Regions from separate parts of the Halomonas sp. HMF6819 genome, predicted to be linked through region 1. Evidence: predicted binding sites of a transcription regulator. Region 1 holds the regulator's gene; each other region holds the start of a gene.
What was found. Region 1 encodes sigma-54, which starts transcription at its own class of promoters, with help from an activator protein. Its sites were predicted from a motif close to TGGCACNNNNNTTGCTNT; they were not measured.
Positions count from the first base shown of each region.

Region 2: the regulator sigma-54 is predicted to act here: its motif matches at 3,980-3,997, upstream of ACGLWX_RS11675 (P-II family nitrogen regulator).
Region 3: the regulator sigma-54 is predicted to act here: its motif matches at 3,768-3,785, upstream of ACGLWX_RS03155 (sugar phosphorylase).
Region 4: the regulator sigma-54 is predicted to act here: its motif matches at 3,512-3,529, upstream of codB (cytosine permease).

Region 1 covers NZ_JBIQVY010000001.1:464,436-469,544, forward strand. The annotation lists gene ACGLWX_RS02190 (KpsF/GutQ family sugar-phosphate isomerase) at 1-309, shown strand, start outside; gene ACGLWX_RS02195 (HAD family hydrolase) at 346-876, shown strand; gene lptC (LPS export ABC transporter periplasmic protein LptC) at 960-1,598, shown strand; gene lptA (lipopolysaccharide transport periplasmic protein LptA) at 1,601-2,092, shown strand; gene lptB (LPS export ABC transporter ATP-binding protein) at 2,103-2,852, shown strand; gene ACGLWX_RS02215 (RNA polymerase factor sigma-54) at 2,958-4,370, shown strand; gene hpf (ribosome hibernation-promoting factor, HPF/YfiA family) at 4,452-4,760, shown strand; gene ACGLWX_RS02225 (PTS sugar transporter subunit IIA) at 4,765-5,109, shown strand, end outside.
Region 2 covers NZ_JBIQVY010000003.1:342,432-347,540, reverse strand. The annotation lists gene ACGLWX_RS11695 (LysR family transcriptional regulator) at 1-718, opposite strand, end outside; gene ACGLWX_RS11690 (ferredoxin--NADP reductase) at 889-1,665, shown strand; gene glnK (P-II family nitrogen regulator) at 1,739-2,077, opposite strand; gene ACGLWX_RS11680 (ammonium transporter) at 2,239-3,486, opposite strand; gene ACGLWX_RS11675 (P-II family nitrogen regulator) at 3,550-3,888, opposite strand; gene ACGLWX_RS11670 (accessory factor UbiK family protein) at 4,267-4,668, shown strand; gene ACGLWX_RS11665 (TonB-dependent receptor) at 4,852-5,109, shown strand, end outside.
Region 3 covers NZ_JBIQVY010000001.1:672,262-677,370, reverse strand. The annotation lists gene ACGLWX_RS03165 (methyl-accepting chemotaxis protein) at 1-984, opposite strand, end outside; gene dsbG (thiol:disulfide interchange protein DsbG) at 1,110-1,883, opposite strand; gene ACGLWX_RS03155 (sugar phosphorylase) at 1,928-3,736, opposite strand; gene nrdR (transcriptional regulator NrdR) at 4,001-4,492, shown strand; gene ribD (bifunctional diaminohydroxyphosphoribosylaminopyrimidine deaminase/5-amino-6-(5-phosphoribosylamino)uracil reductase RibD) at 4,492-5,109, shown strand, end outside.
Region 4 covers NZ_JBIQVY010000004.1:316,638-321,746, forward strand. The annotation lists gene ACGLWX_RS13795 (methyl-accepting chemotaxis protein) at 1-852, shown strand, start outside; gene codA (cytosine deaminase) at 935-2,182, opposite strand; gene codB (cytosine permease) at 2,183-3,460, opposite strand; gene ACGLWX_RS13810 (ABC transporter substrate-binding protein) at 3,655-4,515, opposite strand; gene ACGLWX_RS13815 (class I SAM-dependent methyltransferase) at 4,794-5,109, shown strand, end outside.

The DNA of each region.
Region 1 (5,109 bases):
GCGCTGCTAGAGATCACCCGCCAAGGGCTCGGTTTTACCTGCGTGGTCGACGACCAGGGGCGCCTTGCCGGCGTCTATACCGATGGTGATCTGCGCCGCACCCTCGACGAGCATCATGATCTTCGCGACGTCAGCGTTGATGAAGTGATGACCCGGCCGGGCAAGCGCGTAGGGCCCAACATGCTCGCCGCCGAAGCGGTGCGCCTGATGGAAGATAGCCGTATCACGGCGCTGGCGGTCGTGGATGAACACGAGCGCCCGATCGGTGCCTTACACATGCACGACCTGCTCTCTAGCGGCGTGATTTGATCGACGCTTTTTTCTACTGATGATAACGGAGTTCCCATGGCCGTACCCGACGCTCTCAACGACCGCCTTCGCAACGTTCGCCTGCTCGCCATCGATGTGGATGGCGTGCTGACCGATGGACGCCTCTATTTCCAGGCCGACGGCATCGAGATCAAGGCGTTTCACACCCAGGATGGGCACGGGCTGAAGCTCTTGAAACGCGCAGGCTTCCACGTCGCGCTGATTACCGGGCGCGACTCTCCCATGGTCAGCCAGCGCGCCGCCGCGCTCGGCATTACCCACGTCCACCAGGGGGTCGAGGACAAGCTCGCCACGCTCAAAGCGCTCTGCTCGCGGCTATCGCTGGATATCGATCAGGTGGCCTACTGCGGCGACGACCTGCCGGATCTCAAGTGCATCAAGCGCTCAGGCGTCGGCATCACCGTTCCCAACGCGCCGGACTACATGCACACCCACGCCGACTGGATCACCGATTCGCTCGGCGGTCACGGCGCGGTACGCGAAATCTGCGACACGCTGCTGATGGCTCAGGGCCATTGGGACGCGGTGATGGATACCTATTTATAATCCTTCGGCAGCGAGTATCACACGCGCCATTCACCGGCTCTCCTCGACGGAGGCCGCCCTTGAAACGACCCTGAGGTAACGCGATGCCGGGCTCGACGGCAAGACGGATCAAAAAGCGCCTTTGGCTTCCCGCCCTGGTCATCGCCTTGGGCGCTTGGCTTGTGTGGCTGGACCCGGGCGGCCCGGCCACCGTCGCGGTCGATCCGGACGTGCAGCGCGAAGAGCCTGGCCACGTGCTCGAAAACGCAAGGCTGACGCTTTTCAACGACACCGGCGGCGTCTCCCAGCGTCTTGACACGCCGCGCCTGGTACACACGCCCCAGCGCGCGCTGACCGAGATCGAGGCGCCGCGGGCAACGCTTTATGACAGCGAGCAGCGCCAGTGGCTTGCCAGCGCCGATCACGGCACGCTGCAAAACGAGCGTCAGACGCTGATCATGGAGGGCAACGCCCGGCTGCTCGCCCCGGACGAAGGCTGGCAGCTCGATACCGAGCGCCTACACTACGAGGGTCTCGAGCGTCACGCCTATACCGAGGCGCCGGCGCTTTTGCAGCAGCCGCCCCAGCGCATGAGCGCAGAGCGCATGGATGTCTGGCTCGATGAAAGCCAAGTACGCATGAGCGACAACGTGCGCGGCACGCATCCGCCGGTTCAAGCGCGACAAGCCGCCGACCCGACACCTCAGGACCCTACCGTTTCGGATTCCACCTTGCAGGAGTAGTTATGCACGCTTATTTACGAATCGCACTGCTGAGTCTGGCCCTGCCGCTGACCGCCCAGGCGCAAACCAGCCAGGCGCCCGTCGAAGTGGAAGCCGACCGGCTCGACCTCGACCAGCGTGCGGGCACCGCGGTCTATTCCGGCAACGTCAATATTCGCCAGGGCGAGATGCAGATTCGCGGCGATCGCGTAGAGATCACGCGCAACGATGCCGGCGAGCTCTCCCAAGCCACCGCCACCGGCGAGCGCGCCTACCTTCGCAACCAGCTCGAAGGCGAGCCGGCGCCAATGGAAGGCTGGGCGCGGCGAATCATTTATCACGTCAGCGAGCGCCGGGTCGAGCTGATCGACCAGGCCGAGCTCACCCAGCGCAGCGACCGCTTTCAGGGCGGGCGGCTCGAGTATTTCATCGATCGCGAAGTGGTTCAGGCGCGCTCTGACGTCAGCGGCGGTGAAAACCAGCGCATTCGCATGACGCTGCAGCCGGCGCAATAGGAGAGTCACCGTGTCGAGCACCCAACCCGAAGCGGTCAAAACGCTTCACGCCCGCCATCTGGCCAAGAGCTACAAACGCCGCCGGGTGGTCAAGGATATCAACCTGGAGATCACTCAGGGCAGCGTCGTGGGGCTGCTCGGCCCCAACGGGGCGGGCAAGACCACCTCGTTTTACATGATCGTCGGGCTGGTCAAGGCGGATGCCGGAAGCGTAGGTATCGACGAGCTGGATTTGACCCGAGCACCGATGCACGAGCGCGCCATCGCCGGTATCGGCTACCTGCCCCAGGAGGCGTCGATCTTTAGAAAGCTCTCGGTGGCCGACAACATCATGGCCATTCTGGAGACGCGCAAGGAGCTGGACCGAGCCGCCCGCCAGGCGCGTTTGGAGCAGCTGCTGGAAGATTTTCACATCACCCATATTCGTGACAATCTGGGTATGAGCCTTTCCGGCGGCGAGCGGCGCCGAGTAGAAATCGCCCGGTCGCTGGCCACCGATCCGGCCTTCATCCTGCTCGACGAACCCTTCGCCGGGGTGGACCCGATTTCGGTCGGCGAGATCAAGTCGATCATCCTCGCGCTCAAGGCGCGCCATATCGGCGTGCTGATCACCGACCACAATGTCCGCGAGACGCTGGATATTTGCGACATCGCCTATATCGTCGGCGACGGCCACATCATTGCAAGCGGTAACGCCGAGGCGATTCTAAACGACCAGAAGGTGCGCGAGGTCTATCTGGGGGCGGATTTTCGTCTCTAACTCGGTGACAACCATAAAGTTCCGGTTAGTGGCATATTTATTGCACTTGCGTCGAACTCCGTCTCGCTCTAGTGTGGAGCTTTACGAGTAACGAGTGGTTCTTCGATGGTCATGAAAGCTTCTCTACAGCTGCGCGTCGGTACGCAGCTGACCATGACACCGCAGTTGCAGCAGGCCATCGCCCTGCTGCAGCTCTCGACGTTGGACCTGCGCCAGGAGATCCAGCAGGCGCTCGACGCCAACCCGCTTTTGGAGCAGGAAGACGAGTTCGGCGAAGAGAAAACCCTGGAAACGCCGGAAACCGAGTGGGAAGAGAGCATCCCCCAGGAGCTTGCCACCGACAGCGAATGGTCCGACACCTACCAGGACATGGCCGCAGGCGGTAGCGGCGAAGGCCCGGATTTCGAGCGCCAGGCCGCAGGGCAAAGCCTCCAGGGGCACCTGTTGTGGCAGTTGGCGATGACGGATACCAGCCCCCGGGACTACGCCATTGCCGAAAGTCTGATCGATGCGCTGGACGCCAACGGCTATCTGACCCAACCGCTTAACGACATTCGCGAAGGCCTCAAGGCCCAGGGTCTCGATGGCCTGAGCCAGCGGGAGGTGGAAAACGTCCTGCTGCGCGTGCAGCAGTTCGAGCCCACTGGCGTGTTCGCCCGCGATTTGCGCGAGTGCCTGTTGCTTCAGCTGGCGGCACTCGCCGACGACACCCCGCTTCTGATGCAGGCGCGGCGCCTGGTGCGTCAGTTTCTAGAGGCACTAGGCAAAAACGACCTGCGCCTATTGAAACGCCGCCTGAGCCTAGACGACGAGCAGCTCGACGACGTCGTCCGGCTAATTCGAAGCCTCGACCCGCGCCCGGGCAGCGCCTTCGGCGCCACCAACCAAAGCTACATCACCCCGGATCTGGTGGTTCGCCACGACCAGGAAGGCTGGCATCTCGAGCTCAACCCGGAGGCGCTGCCCAAACTGCGTGTGCAGCCGGACTACGCCAGCCTCATCAAACGCGCCGACAAGAGTCAGGACAACCAGTTTTTGAAGGAGCACCTGCAGGAGGCGCGCTGGCTGATCAAGAGTCTGTCGAGTCGAAACGACACCTTGCTTCGCGTTGGCCGCGAAATCATCACTCGTCAGATCGGCTTTCTCGAGCGCGGTGAAGAGGCGATGAAGCCGCTGATTCTCGCCGATATCGCCGAAGCGGTGGAGATGCACGAATCGACGATCTCGCGGGTAACGACGCAAAAATATATTCACACGCCCCGCGGCGTGTTCGAACTCAAGTACTTTTTCTCGAGCCAAGTCAGCGGACAGGATGGCGGCGACAGCCATTCCAGCACCGCGATCCGCGCCCGGCTCAAAAAGCTGATTCAAGAGGAAACGCCGGGCAAACCGCTGTCGGACAGCCACCTGGTCACGCTGCTTGAGGCCAACGGCATCAACGTGGCCAGACGTACCGTGGCCAAATACCGCGAAGCGATGGGCATTCCCTCCTCCAGCGAGCGGCGCCGTTTACGTTAAACGGGAAACTTGCCGGCAGGGCTTTGCAATGACGGAAAAAGGGTTACAATCGAAGAACAGTCCTGGATTAGGAGCACGTCGATGCAAGTGAACATTACCGGTCATCACCTGGAACTGACAGACGCCCTGCGTGACTACGTCAACGAGAAACTCGAGCGTATCGAACGCCATTACGACAACATCACCACCGTGCACGTGACGCTGTCGATCGAAAAGGAGCGTCAGCAAGCCGCCTGTACGCTGCACGCTTCCGGCGCCGACGTACACGCCGAAGCTCAGGACAACGACATGTATGCCGCCATCGACGCCCTGGCCGACAAGCTCGACCGCCAACTGGTAAAACACAAGGAAAAAGCACAGGCCCGCGCCCAGGGCGCTGGCGTGCGTTAATTCAATGACCCTGGAAACCATACTCCCCCCGGAGCGCGTGCTGTTCGACGTCCCCGGGGGCAGCAAAAAGCGTGTGCTGGAGTTCTTCAGCACGTTCATCGCCCAAAACACACCGAGCCTGGATAGCCAGGAAGTCTTTAGCCGCTTGATCGGCCGCGAGCGCCTTGGCAGCACCGGCATAGGGAACGGGGTCGCAATCCCCCACGCCCGAAGCCCACACTGCAGCGCGCCGATCGCCGGCTTTTTAAAGCTCGCCGAGCCGGTGGATTTCGACGCCATCGACGGCGACCCGGTCGATTTGGTGTTCGTGCTGCTGGTACCGGAAGAGGCGGACGATACGCATCTGACG
Region 2 (5,109 bases), on a different contig from region 1:
CGCAGCCAATCCCCAACCCCGACTCCACCGCGCGCTTGATGCCTTCGGTATGCTCGAGTTCCAACAGCGTATTGAAGCGGCTACGCCGATGGCGGGCCGCGTGTTCGAGCGTCATGCGCGTACCCGAGCCCTCCTCGCGCATGATCCAGTCTTCGCGCAAGAGCTGCTCGAGCTCCAGGTGCTCGCGCCCGGCAAGCGGGTGGCGCGGCGAGCAGAACACACAAAGCTCATCCTCGACCCAGGGCTGGCTGACGATCATTTCGTCATCGCACTGGCCTTCGATCAGCCCCAGGTCCAGCGAGTGCTGGCGCACCCCTTCGATGATATGGCGCGTATTGCGTACCGCCAGCCGTACCCGGCTGCCGGGATAGCGCTGCATGAAGTCGCTGATCAGAAGCGTGGCCAGGTAGTTGCCGATGGTCAGCGTTGCGCCCACTTCCAATGCGCCCACGCCCTTCTGACCGCGCAGCAGTTCCTCGACTTCCTCGGCCCGGTCGAGAAGCGCGACCGCCTTGGGCAGCAGCTGAAACCCTAACGCGTTGAGCTTGAGCCGCTTGCCGAGGCGATCCAGCAGCTGGCAGTCGAACTGGCGCTCGAGCTCGGTCAGCGCCGTGCTGGTCGCAGATTGAGACATGGCCAGCGAGCGCGCCGCCTGGGAGACGCTTTCGTGCTGGGCCACGGCGACGAACACCTCGAGCTGGCGCAGGGTATAGTGCATGACCTACCTATATCGATTTTGCAGATAATGTTTATCAGTATAATTGACTTAACAGATATACCGCCACCGATTAGACTTCTCGGCAACATCATTCATCTCTTTTATTCTTTTATCGAATATGTAATGCGAATGCCTCTTCATTGACCGGCATTTGCGACCAAGGAGTCGTCATGAGCAAGTTTGCCCTGGAAGAAGTGCTGAGCGTTCATCACTGGAACGATACGCTGTTCAGCTTTCGCACGACGCGCGAGCGCAGCCTGCGCTTCAAGACCGGCCAGTTCGTGATGATCGGCCTGGAAGTCAACGGCAAGCCCCTGATGCGCGCCTACTCTATCGCCAGCCCCAACTACGAGGATCACCTCGAGTTCTTCAGCATCAAGGTGCCGGATGGCCCGCTGACCTCGCGTCTGCAGCACCTGAAAGTGGGCGATCAGATCATGGTCAGCCGAAAGCCGACCGGTACGCTGGTGTGCGACGACCTGCTGCCCGGGCGCAATCTCTACATGCTCTCCACCGGCACGGGCCTGGCGCCCTTCATGAGCCTGATTCAGGACCCGGAAGTGTACGAGCGCTATGAAAAGATCGTGCTGGTACACGGCGTGCGCGAAGTCTCAGAGCTGGCCTACGCCGACTTCATCACCAAAGAGCTTCCCGCTCACGAATACCTGGGCGAAGAGATCGCCGAGAAGCTCGTGTACTACCCGACGGTAACGCGGGAAGAGTTTCACACCATGGGCCGCCTGACCGATCATATTCGCAGCGGCAAGATCTTTGAGGACACGGGACTTGCGCCCATCGACCCGCGTCAGGACCGCGCGATGATCTGCGGAAGCCCGGCGATGCTCGACGACACAAGCGCCCTGCTCGATGAGCTCGGCATGAATATCTCGCCGCGCATGGGCGAGCCGGGCGACTACGTGATCGAGCGCGCCTTCGTCGAGAAGTAATGCCGCTTTAAGGCATTAAAAAGCCCCGCCAACCTTCCGGTTGGCGGGGCTTTTTTGCGCACGCCTGGCGAGCTTAAACCGCGTCTTTACCGGTTTCGCCGGTACGGATACGAATCACCTGCTCCAGCGGCATGACAAAGATCTTGCCGTCGCCGATCTTACCGGTATTCGCCACCTGAGTGATCGCCTCGATCACCTGCTCGACCAGCTCGTCGTCGACGGCCACTTCGAGCTTAACCTTGGGCAGAAAGTCCACCACGTACTCGGCGCCGCGATACAGCTCGGTGTGCCCTTTCTGGCGGCCAAAGCCCTTCACTTCCGTCACGGTAATGCCCTGCACGCCGATGTCCGAGAGGGATTCGCGTACGTCATCAAGCTTGAATGGCTTGATAATGGCTGAGATAAGTTTCATTGCGACATCCTTTAACTTGTGGCCCGTTTATATCTGGGTAAGCGAAGGTCACTGGAGGCCAAACGCGCCCTGTTCCCCTTAAGCATACACCGCTCCCGCCAGAGAATAAAAAAGCCTCCCACGAAGGGGAGGCCAGAGTCGCTGATATGGGTTAAGCGTGCTTATTTCTTGACGCTAAACTCCGGGTAGGCTTCGAGGCCGCACTCGGCGATGTCCACGCCTTCGTACTCTTCCTCTTCGCTGACGCGAATGCCCATGATCGCTTTGATCACCAGCCACACCACCAGGCTTGCCAGGAATACCCAAGCGAAGATGCCCACGATACCGATCAGCTGCGCGCCGAACGTGGCGGATTCGCTAGAGAGCGGGACGGCCAGCAGGCCCCAGATACCGACGACGCCGTGTACCGAGATCGCACCGACTGGGTCGTCCAGCTTGAGCTTGTCCAGCGTGACGATGGAGACGACGACGATCAGACCGCCGATGGCACCGATGATGGCCGAGCCCAGCGCCGTGGGCGATAGCGGGTCGGCGGTAATGGTGACAAGACCGGCCAGCGCTCCGTTGAGTGCCATGGTCAGGTCCGCCTTGCGGAACCACAGTTTAGCGAGTACCAGCGCGGCGAGCACACCCGCAGCGGCGGCGGCGTTGGTGTTCACGAACACCTGAGCGACGTTATTGGCAGACGCCACGTCGGACAGCTTGAGCTCCGAGCCGCCGTTGAAGCCGAACCAGCCCATCCACAGAATGAAGGTACCCAGCGTTGCCAGCGGCATGTTGGCACCGGGAATGGCGTGAATGGCGCCGTCCTTACCGTACTTGCCTTTACGCGGGCCAAGGATCAGCACGCCGGCGAGTGCCGCGGCCGCACCGGCCATGTGCACGATGCCGGAACCGGCGTAGTCGGAGAAGCCCACCGCGTCCAGCCAGCCGCCGCCCCAAGTCCAGTAGCCGGACACCGGGTAGATGAAGCCAGTCATCACCACGGCGAAGGCCAGAAACGCCCAGAGCTTCATGCGCTCGGCCACGGCACCGGAGACGATCGACATGGCAGTGGCCACGAATACGACCTGGAAGAAGAAGTCGGAGCGATTGGAGTAGTAATTCCCGTCTTCACCGCCGTTAAGCACGGCATCCACGCCGTTTTCAGCGCCCAGCAGCACGCCTAAACTCGGCAAGAAGCCGCCTTCGCCGCTAGAGTACATGATGTAGTAGCCCACCAGCAGGTACATGGTGCAGGCAATGGCGAACAGTGCGATGTTCTTGGTCAGGATTTCCGCGGTGTTCTTGGAGCGCACCATACCGGCTTCCAGCATCGAGAAGCCAGCGGCCATCCACATGACCAGCACGCCGCAGATCAAAAAGTAAAAGGTATCGAGCGCGTAGCTCAAATCAGTGACTTCGTTCATGAATCGTTCCCCGTGTTCCTGGCGTTATAGTGATTCGATCAAGGCGTATCCAAATCCTGCGGGCTATACAGCGTCGGCACCGCGCTCGCCGGTACGAATACGGATGACGTCTTCGAGCGGCGTGACGAAGACCTTGCCGTCGCCGATCTTGCCGCTGTTCGCCGCGCTGCAGATAGCGTCGAGCACGCCGTCCAGGCGCGAATCGTCGACCGCGACTTCCACCTTCACCTTGGGCAGAAAATCGACGACGTACTCGGCGCCCCGGTAGAGCTCGGTATGCCCCTTCTGACGTCCGAAGCCCTTGACCTCGGTCACCGTGATCCCCTGCACGCCGTTGTCGGCCAGTGCTTCACGAACGTCGTCGAGCTTGAACGGCTTGATGATAGCGGTGATGAGTTTCATCCCGGTTCTCCCTGCTGGATAAGTAGCGCTGACATGAGCAGCGCTGGGATAAGTAGCGGTACGGCCGCCGAAATTGATGCAATGCCTCGTTAATGCTCATACCGTGCCATTGGCTAAAATTAACTAAAAAATCATAACTTTAAGCACCACTGGAACGTCATGATGACTTTTTCCAGCGCGCCAAGGCGGTGCAGAGATAATTCACCGCACCATATAAGTGCGAATTGAAAAGCGCCCTGCCTTCTTTTGATGCATTGAAAAAGTCAGGGCTTAAACGCCTGCGAAACATGCGTATTTCGCTACGGTTGCGTATCCTTACTGCAAAGACGTGCGTCCCCACGTCGTTTACATTCATGCGTTCCTCATCAGGAGAGAGTCATGGCGACCCAAGACCGTATTAGCCGCCTCGCCCAGCAGATCGGCGATCGTTTACAAAACGCCTCCCACGCGCCGGAAGACATTCAAAAAGGCGTGCAACAGGTCATGCGCGGCGCGTTTGATCGTATGGAGCTGGTCTCCCGCGAGGATTTCGACATTCTGATGGACGTTCTGCAGCGCACCCGCTCGCGGGTAGAAGCGCTGGAGCGCCAAGTGGCGAATCTGGAAGCCTCGATCGACGCAAGCCAGATTGATAAAGCAACGCCCATGGAAGCCGAGGCTCAAGCCACTCCAGCACCGGAAGAGCCGGTCAAAAAAGCCGCCAAGCCGCGCGCCACGGCCACCAAGCCGGCCAAGGACTCGAAAGGCGCGACCGGCGCGGTCGACGACCTAGGCGAATAGCCGTTAAGCGGTTAAACCCGGAAAAACCTCGGGCTCAGCAGATTGATATAAAAAATGAGAACACCTATCATTGCGCTTTACAGCGCCCTTGGTCGGCGTTCTCTCAATAACAATCTGCTTTTCGGATAGCCCATGACTCGCCTTGCTCCCCTAAGCGTCGCCCTTTTGAGCGGCGCTTTTCCCATGATGACGTTTGCCCAGAACCAACCGACCACCGGGGGCGACGCTGCCGCTCAGGACACCATGGTCGTCGTGGGGTCGCGTACGCCCACCCAGATCAGCCAGATTCCCGGCGCCGTGCACGTGGTCGAAGGCGCCGAGCTTACCCAGCAGATCAACGCCGGCGGCGATTTGAAAACGGCGCTGGGCCGGCTGGTGCCGGGGCTCGACTTTGGCCCCCAGGGGCGCACCAATGCGGGGCAGAACATGCGCGGGCGCAGC
Region 3 (5,109 bases), 210 kb from region 1:
CGCGGTCGAGGAGGCGAGCTTGCGCGCGTGATCGGCGTGCTCGGCGTTTTGTTTCACCGTGGCGGTCAGCTCCTCCATGCTGGAGGCGGTTTCGGCAAGTGAGGCCGCTTGCTGCTCGGTGCGCGTGGAGAGCTCTTCGTTGACGCCGGCGATCTGCACGACGCTGCCGTTGACCTCATCGGCGCCCTGATGAATCTCGCCGATGGTGTTGGCCAGGCTTTCTCGCATACGGTTGATGTCGAACAACAGGCTCTGCTGATCCCTACGGGTGAGCCGTGTGCTGACGGTCAGGTCACCATCGGCGATGTGGCGCACGACGTCGGCGGCGTAGCGCGGATCTCCGCCCAGGCGTTTGGCAATATCGCGAATCACCCAGCCCATGAGTAGCGTCATGGGCAGCCCCAGTAGCAGCAGTGCCAGCGCGGCCTTGATCAGGCTATCGATAAACGCCGCGTTGATGTCATCGATATAGACACCGGTGGCGATGCCCCAGCCCCATTCGGGTACGTAGGCTACGTAGCTCATCTTGGGAATCTGCTCGTCTTCACCGAGGCGGGTAGTGGCGTAGTAAACGTGCCCGCCGCCGTTCTGGGCGGCCTCGAGCAGATCCGCGTAGAGCCGCACGCCGTTGGCATCTTCGTAGCCGCTCATATCGGTGCCGCTGTCCCGCGTCGGATGTGAAATGACGCGAAGCTGATCGTCGAAGGCGAACAGGTATTCGCCGTCGTTGTAACGGAGACTCGAGATGAGCTCGACGGCGCGTCGCTGCGCCTCTTGCTGATCGAATTCGCCCTGGCTTGCCCTCGCCTGTAGCGCTTGTACCTGGCTTTGGACGCCGGTCACGATATATCGGATGCTGGCCTGGCGTTCGTCGGTGAGCGTCTGGCGGTTATCCCAGGCCAGCCACCCCACGAGCAGCAGCATCGATACCCAAATCACCGCCAGCGTGCCCCAAAGCTTTTGTGTCGTTGTTAAACGCTTCATGGAAGATCCTTTTATTGTTGATGTGTCTTTTATCGACCTCCTTGAGGGGCGCATTAGAAGCGAGAGGGCACTCTTTAGTCGTAGAGGAATCGGTTTTGGGGCGTCTCAAAGAGCACCGCGGCGGCTTAGGGCGCCTCACCGCCCATCAGCTCGATCAGGCGCTGCTCGCTCGGCAAGCCTTCGATACGGTCCAGGCGCGTGTGGCCGTCCTCGGTTTCGCGCTGAAAGGCGGTGGTGGGAGTGGCGACCAGGCCTAACCCTTCAAAGAGCTGGTTGTTGGCGTAGACCTGCTCCTCGATCTCGATGTCTTGGGCGCTGGGTTCTAGCGGTTCGCCTTCGCTGTGGGCCGTCAGTGCGGCGGTCGGGTCGTCGGCGGCCAAAATCGTCGCGGCGAGCGCCGGGCTCGTGGGCGTCAGAATGCCGACCATAATATGGCGAATCTGCACCTGGCCGGCCTCGACCCAGGGGCGCGTTTGGCGCCAGAGCCGCTTGCAGTAGGTGCAGTTGGCGTCGGTGAACATGTAGAGTGTGCGCGGGGCGTCTACGTCACCGTCCTGAATCCAGTGGCTCTCTTCCAGGCGCTGCCAGGTCTGCGCCTCCAGCGGCACCCGCACCGCGGCCTCGAGCTGCGCCTCGGTCAGGTTCTCGCCGTTTTGATCGAAAAGCGTGCCGATCACGGCGTGCTCGCCGTCCGGCGTCAGGTAGACGATCATCTCCTGGCCTTGGCGGCTCGCGCCAAAGCCCGTTAGCCCGCCGGGCGCATCGATGCGCTCGTGAATGGCGATGCCTTGAGCCTTGAGCGCCTCGATGGGCGCGGGCAGCGGCTCGGCGCCGACGGGTGCTGCGAGAACGGCAAGCGTTAGCGCGGCTAATGAGACGGTCTTGCAGAAAGTCGCCATGGTGAGTCTCTTGTCTGAGTGGAAAAGCGGAAGGATTGGCGGCCTTATTCGCCCTCGCTCACTAGCCAACGAACGGCGTAGGGCGGCAGGGCGTTTTCCGGCGTCCAGGGCGTGGCATCGGCCAGTAAGCGCCAGCGGTGCGCGGCGAGCGTCTTCGTTAGCTCCGCGCCGGCCTCGCAAAGCGGGGCGGGCCGGTCGGTCACGTTGAACAGCGCTAGCAGCTTGCGGCCATCCTCGAGCGGGCCGCGCGTGATCGCCAGCAGGTTGTCAGAGGTGGCCAGTACCTGCTGTGTCGCTACCGGGTGAAAGCAGGGCTCGGCGCGGCGCTGGCGCAAAAAGTCACGTAACGCGAAGAATATATCATGGGTCGGCGTGGTCGGGCTTTCGAGCAGCAGATCGAGCTCGTCCAGCGCCCAGCGGTGGCGGTTGATCGAGCGTAGTCGCCCGCTGCGCTCGACGCCTTCGTGATCGTTGAGCGAGCCGGTCAGCGTATGGATATAGAGCGCGGGAATACCTTTGAGCGTGAGCATGATCGCTTGGCTGCAAAGAAAGCGAGCGATCTGCCAGGGGTCCGGCCCGCGGCGGGTGCCGCTCATCGCCTCGAACCAGGTGATGTTGATTTCATAAGCGGTGTCGGTGCCGTCCGGGTTGCTGCGCATGCTGACGAAGCCGCCGAAGCGGTGCATTAGCTCCAATAGCGCATCGCGCTCGTGATCCGGCAGTAGGCCTTCCAGCGGGCGCACGCCGATGCCGTCGTGGCTGGCGGTGAAGTTCAGGTAGGTGCAGTTATCGGGCAGCGGCGGCAGACTCGCAAGCCAGGCCTGCAAGGTCGCGGTTTCGCCGCGAGTCAGGGTGTGAAGCAGCAGCGGCGGCAGGGCGAACTGGTAGACCATGTGCGCCTCGTCTGCGGCGCTTGCGCGCTCCGGGGCATTGGGCGCCAGCCGGTCGAGGCCGAAGTAGCTAATGTTCTCCGCGTGGGGCACGTTGGTTTCGGTAATGAGCAGCGTTCCCGGAGAGATTTCGTCGGCGATCGCGCGCAAAAGCCGCACTACGGTATGGGTTTCGGGCAGATGAATACAGTTCGTGCCCAAGCGCTTCCACAAAAAGGCCACCGCGTCGAGGCGGATAATGCGGATACCTTGCAGCAGGTAGAACAGTAGAATGCCGACGAATTCAAGCAGTACGTCCGGGTTCTCGAAGTTGAGATCGATCTGGTCGTCGGAGAACGTGGCCCACAGGTGGCGCGTGCCGCGGCGGGTGGCCACCGGCACGAGCAGCGGACTGCTGCGCGGGCGGGTTACTTGGGAGACATCGGTGTCCGGGTCGACCTCGATGAAGAAATCGCGCCCGGGGAGGCTGCCGGTCAGGTAGTCGACGAACCAGAGCGACTCGCGGGAAACGTGGTTGAGCACTAGATCACCCATCAGGTCGAAGTGGCTAGCAAGCTCGCGAATGTGCGACCAGTCGCCAAGCGCCGGGTTGACCTCACGATAGTGGATGACCGAAAAGCCGTCGTCGCTGCTCCAGGGGAAGAACGGCAGCACGTGTACGCCGCTGATGCAGTCGCCAAGCCGCGCGCGCAGAAAATCGCTCAGCACGGTCAGCGGCGCCGTATCGCCTTGGACGATCGAGTCGCCATAGCTGATCACCCACTGATCCTTTTCGCTCCAAAGTGGTGCGCCAGCGGGCGTGCTGGCCACGCAAGCGACCGGCGTGCCGTCCTGGCTTTCGCCGCGCTCACGCGCGCTTTGATAGTATTCCAGGTGCTGTTTGATTCGCCGCGTGACTTCGCCGGCGCGCTGGCCGTAAAGGTGGGTCAGGTAGCGGTGAAGTGTCTGTTCGAAAAGCGTCATGGCGCCTCCTTACGGGTAAACTGTCACAAACGCTGCAGCTTGTGTGCCAAATCGTTACAATGCTAGGTTATGCCCGCACCCGTCGGCGCGGCTTTACGGCGCCCCTGATTAAAAAAGCGCGTTAGGCAGCGCGCTTTTTTAATCAGATGTCGGTCGATGTATCGGTTTCGATACGTTGGCTTTGATCGATACTCTTTGAATACTAGCGACTGCTTTAACCATAGCTGCTGCTTCGACCGCTGCTTCAACCATAGGTGAACGGCCATGCATTGCCCTTTTTGTGGTGCTCACGATACGCGGGTGTCCGATTCGCGCCTGGTGGCCGACGGTGATCAGGTGCGCCGGCGTCGTCAGTGCGCCAGCTGCCAGGAGCGCTTTACGACCTACGAAACCGCCGAGCTGATCATGCCGCGGGTGGTGAAATCCGACGGCTCGCGGGAAAGCTTCGACGAAGTCAAGCTGCGCGCTGGTATGCTGCGCGCGCTCGAGAAACGCCCGGTCAGCGCCGAGGCGATCGAAGCGGCGGTCGAGCGTATTCGCCAGCAGCTGCGCGCCCGGGGCGATCGCGAAGTCAACGCCCGCGATATTGGCGAGGCGGTCATGAACGCGCTCAGCGGACTCGACCAGGTGGCCTATATTCGTTTCGCCTCGGTCTATCGCAAGTTTCAGGATCTCGACGAGTTTCGCGCCGAGATCGATCGCTTGGCGCCTCAGGGCGCCAAGGGCGAATCCGGCAAGCCCCGCGAGGAGAGCTGATGGACGCGCCGTTTTCCAACGCTGACCACGTGCACATGGCCCGCGCCATTGCACTGGCCAAAAAGGGGCTTTACACCACCGACCCCAACCCGCGGGTTGGCTGTGTGATCGTTCAAAGCGATGACGAACAGGGCCGCGTCGTCGGTGAAGGCTTTCACGAGCGCGCCGGCGAACCCCACGCCGAGGTGCACGCGCTCAACGCCGCCGGCGACAACGCCCGCGGCGCGACGGCTTTCGTGACGCTTGAGCCCTGTTCGCATACCGGGCGGACCGGGCCCTGCGCCGAGGCGCTGGTCGATGCCGACGTGGCGCGCGTGGTGGTCGCCATGGTCGATCCCAATCCTAGAGTGGCCGGGCGCGGTATCGAGCGCTTGAAAGCGGCGGGCATTCGGGTCGAGATTGGGCTTTTGGAGGCGGACGCCCGCGCGCTCAACCCAGGGTTCGTCTCGCGCATGGAGCGCGGCACGCCCTTCGTGCGCCTGAAAATGGCAATGAGCCTGGACGGGCGCACCGCCATGGGCTCTGGTGAATCGCAGTGGATCACCGGGCCCGAGGCGCGGCGCCAGGTGCAGCGGCTGCGCGCACGCTCAAGCGCCATTTTGAGCGGCGTCGAGTCG
Region 4 (5,109 bases), on a different contig from region 1:
CATACCGGAGCGCGGGAAATTGCCAGCGGCAACGTGGATCTCTCCTCGCGTACCGAGCAGCAGGCATCGTCTCTTCAGGAAACCGCCACCAGCATGGAGCAGTTGACCGCGACCGTTAAGCAAAACGCCGATAACGCTCGTCAGGCAAGCAAGCTCGCCAGCGACGCCTCGCGCATCGCTGGTAGCGGCGGTGAGGTGGTCGATCAGGTCACGACCACCATGCAGGGGATCTCCCAAAGCTCACAAAAAGTGTCGGACATCATTGCCGTTATCGATTCGATCGCCTTTCAGACCAATATCCTGGCGCTCAACGCCTCGGTGGAAGCGGCGCGCGCTGGCGAGCAGGGGCGCGGCTTTGCGGTGGTGGCCAGCGAAGTGCGCAATCTGGCCAGCCGAAGCGCCGATGCAGCCAAGGAGATCAAGGCGCTGATCGAGGCCTCGAGCGCTCAGGTGAAAGAGGGCTCGATACTGGTGGAAAACGCCGGCGAAACCATGCGCGAGGTGGTAGCCTCGGTGCGTCGCGTGAACGACATCATGGACGAAATTTCGGCGGCCTCCCAGGAGCAGAGCGCGGGCATCGAGCAGGTCAACCAGGCGGTCGCTCAGATGGATGAAGTGACTCAGCAAAACGCCGCGCTGGTACAGGAGGCCTCCTCGGCGGCAAGCTCGCTGGAAGAGCAGGCGGCGCGGCTGGAAAGCGTCGTCTCGGTCTTTCGCTTGGCACAGGGAGAGCGCCTTTCCCAGCCGGCCTTGCTCGAGTCGCCGAAGCCTTCGTTCCAACCAAGGCTTGCGCGCCCGGCCACACCTGCCCCGGTGACGGCTAGCGCTAACGCCAGTTGGGAAGCGTTCTAGGCGTCTCTAATCAGTTGCGATGCCGTTCATGCCGACGCCCCCTTTCGCGAGGGGGCGTCATTTAACAAAGCGCTTGCGTCTTTTAGCCGATCCAGGGCGGGGTAACGATTTTCGCCGGCTCGCGCTGCATGATGATCTCGCCGTGGCGCACCGAGAGCAGCACGTCGCCCTGATTGCGCAGCACGCTGTAGTCGTCTTCGCCGTCCAGTACGTTGAAGCTTGCCGGTTTGCCCACCTCGATGCCGTAGCGATCTTCGATATTGAGCGTGCGGGCGCTGTTGTCGGTCACCAGTGACAGCGCCTTGCTGAAATCCTTGTAGCCCATCATCTGGCAGATGTGCAGGCCGAAATCGAGGGTGCGCAAAAGCTTGCCGTTACCCAGCGAATACCAGGGGTCGAAGATCGAGTCCTCGGCGAAGCAGACGTTGATCCCCGCCGCGTCGAGCTCCTTGACCCGCGTGACGCCACGGCGCTTGGGATAGGTGTCGAAGCGCCCCTGCAAGTGAATACTTTCAGTGGGGCAGGCAATGAAATTGATGTTCGACTGCTTGAGCAGCCGGAAAAGCTTGGAGCAGTAAGCGTTGTCGTAGGAGTGCATGGCCACGGTGTGGCTGGCGGTAACGCGGGCGCCCAGGTCGTTGAACAGCGCCTCGCAGGCCAGCACTTCGAGAAAGCGCGAGTTGGGGTCGTCGATCTCGTCGCAGTGCACGTCCACCAGCCGGTCGTACTTCATGGCAAGCTCGATCACCCGCTTCATCGAGGCCACGCCAAGCTCGCGGGTGTACTCGAAGTGGGGGATGCCGCCCACCGCGTCGGCGCCGATCTCCAGCGCCTCTTCCATCAGCCGGTCGCCGCCCGGGTAGGAGAGCAGGCCGTCCTGGGGGAAGGCGACCACCTGAATGTCGATCTTGTCCTTGAACTCGTCGCGCAGCGCGCACAGCGTCTTGAGGCCGACCAGGCTCGGGTCGCTGGTGTCCGCGTGAGTGCGCACGAACTGCACGCCGTTACCGATCAGCAGGTTGAGCGTTTTGATGACGCGCTCGCGGATGTCTGCTTCCGACAGCATCGGCTTGCGCTCACCCCAGCGCTCGATGCCCTCGAACAGCGTGCCGCTCTCGTTCCAGGCGGGTTCGCCGGCGGTCAGCGCCGCGTCCAAATGGATGTGCGGCTCGATGAACGGCGCGCAGGCAAGCTTGCCACCGGCGTCGAACTGATCGGCCGAGGCGTCAATGGGGCCGGTCTGGGTCTCGATGGCGGTGAACACGCCGTTGTCGATCTTGAGCTCGAAAAGCTCGGGGCGTTGGCGCAGGCGGGCGTTGACGATATGCATTCAGTGGCTCACAGAGTGTTCGGCAGAAGAGGAGAGGCGGTCGGCCGGTACCGGTTGGCCCACGCGCAGCAGCAGGGCATAGCTTAGCGCGGCCACCAGCACGCCGACCAGCGGTGGCAGCAGCGGCGAGAAGTAGGCCGCCGCGGCGCCAATGGCGTAAGCAGTGAGGCCGCGATGATCGAAAGCGGGCAGGTTGGCATCAATCAGGGCCGGGTAGCGGCCCCGGTGTTTGAGCCAGAAATCCGCCATGATCACCCCGCCCATCGGCGGAATGAAGGTGCCCAGCAGCACCAGAAACGGAATCAGGTAGTTGTACATGCCGCCGACTGCCAGCACGGTGCCAATCGCCGCGCCCGCCACGGTCACCGTGCGCCGCCGGTCGGTGCGGATCAAATTGCACCCGGCCACGGCGAAGTTGTAAATGGTGTTGTCCTGGGTGGTCCAGATATTGAGAAACAGCATCAGCACCGCAATCGACACGAACCCCTGGGCGATCAGCACGTCGACGATGTCCCCCTGCTGGTAGATCATCGCGCCGAGCGCGCCGGTCAGTACCATCAATCCGTTGCCGACCATGAAGGCCGCAAGCGTCGCAATCACCGCGATGCGCGGGCTTTTAGCGAAGCGGCTCCAGTTGGTGGCCTGGGTGCCGCCGCTGATGAAGGTGCCGATGATGACCGTCACGGCGGCGGCCACGTTCATGCTCTCGGTGGGCGCCAGCCGGGCGAGCCCTGCGGTGCCGCCGACATCGACCAGCCCCGTGACCAAGCTCAGCAAGATGAAGAGCATCATGGCCGGGACGGCGAAGCGCGACAGCCAGTCCATGCCGCGATAGCCGATCATCGCGGTGATGCAGAAACCGAACCCGAAAAGCACCATTAAGGGGATTTCCATCCACGTTTGCATCCCGGTGGTGCGTACCAGCACCACGGCGATGGTGGCGGTGCCCCAGGCGTACCAGCCGATCTGAGTGAAGCCGAGGATGAAATCCGACAACTTGCTACCCTTTTCGCCGAAGCAGAAGCGCCCCATGAGCACGGCGTTGAGCCCGCTCTTGCAGGCAATGTAGCCAAGCGCGGCGGCGTAGGCGCCGAGCAGCAGATTGCCCAGCAGCACGATCCACAAAAGCTTGCCGATGGGAAAGGCCTGACCCAGCGAGCCGCCCGCCCACATGGTCGCGGTGAAGAAGGTGAACCCCAGTAATACGACGGACGTAGAGAGGAGTCCCTTGCGGGCGCTGGCGGGCACCTCGCTCAGCGGGTAGTCGGACGTTTGCATGCTCAAGGCCTCGTGACGGCGCATCGCGCGCGTTGCTGTAAACGCTTTAATAAAGCAATAAACAGGCCAGTTGAGCGTTTTCTAATAATCCGCAAGATGGCCGGTTCCGGTCGCACGGGGTGGGGCGGGGCAAAAAAACGCCCCCTCGCAGGGAGGGGGCGGGGTCGTTCAAGGCGCTGCGGCAGACCTGGCTATCAGGCCTCGGGCTCGGTGCCCAGCGCGCTCACCACTTCGTCGATCTGAAGCGAGAGGCTCTGCAGGCCGCCGCCGGAGAGATACCAAAGCGCCGGCGAAAGCACGGCGACCTCGGCATTGGCGGCGCCGGCCTCTTCGAGCTGCTGGCGCAGTTCGTCGGCGTCGAGCGGCTTTTGGCCGATGGCGGCGCTGCGGTCGATGACCAGCACGCGCTCCGGGTCGATCTCGGCGATCGCCTCTGGCGAGAGGCGTGTGAAGCTGCGCTCGCCGAAGGTTTCGGTCTCGACGCTTTCCGGCATTTCCTGCTTCTCGACGCCCAGTACGTCATGAATGACCGGGTGCTCGTTGAGCGAGTAGTTGCCGTCGTTGTGAGTCACGACCAGTGTGCGCGGGGCATCCGCGAGCGCTTCGCGCTGGGTCTCGATTTCATTGTGCAGCGTTTCGAGAGCGTCTTCGGCCTCGCTCTCAAGGCCTGCATGTTCGGCCAACGTGCGCACGTTATCATCAAACGCCGCGAGGTAGTCGTCGCCGGTCAGGCCCGCATCGAACAGCGGCGCGATCGCCTCTAACGCTTCCTTGTGCTCGTTTTGGCGGCCGGTATAAACGATCAGCGTTGGCTCGCTCTCGGCCAGCGCGTCGAGATCCGGCGTTTTCAGACCGCCGAGATCGGCGTAGTCGCCCTCTTCCAGGCTCGATAGATAGTTGGGCGTGGCCTGTTTGGGATAGCCGACCACCTGATCGCTTGCGCCCAGCGCGACCAGCGTATCCAGGCTTCCCAGATCGAACAGCGCGAAGCGCTCTTCGGCGTGGGCACCGGCGCTTAAGGCCAGAAGTGAGGAAGTGACGAGCACTGATTTCATACCGTTTTTCTTCATGCCATTCCTTTGTGAGAAAATGTTTTATATGAGATTTATTATCATATTAGTAATAGTTAGGCTTTGTCACTTTTTTTAAAACATCAGTTTTTAAAATATGAGTTTTTAGAACATTAGCTTTTAAAACATGAGTTTTTTAAAACGGTGGCTCTCGAAAAGAGCGGCAGCGATCGTCAGAAAAATTGATATGTTATATTATATTTATTTAACGCAGTGCTTGCCGTCATAACGACTGCAGCCGCAACAGAGCAGGGAGAACCCAGGTGGCATCGGTACTTTTCGAACATATCGAAGCGCTTCACGGCGAGCGCGAGTGGGGCGACTTTCTGGATGCCGGCACAGGCGTCAACTCGATCAACTGGGTGAGTGGGCTCGACACAACGCGCTGGACGGCGGTGACCGGCGCCGGCGGCATGGCCCAAAGCGTCGAGCGCGCCGTTCAGGGCAAAAAGCGTGAGCAGGACCGGCTGGTGCTGGGCAACTGGCAAGACCCGCGCTTTCTCGCCGATGAGCGCTTCGACACCGTGCTGGCGGACTACCTGCTCGGCGCCATCGACGGCTTCGCCCCTTACTGGCAGG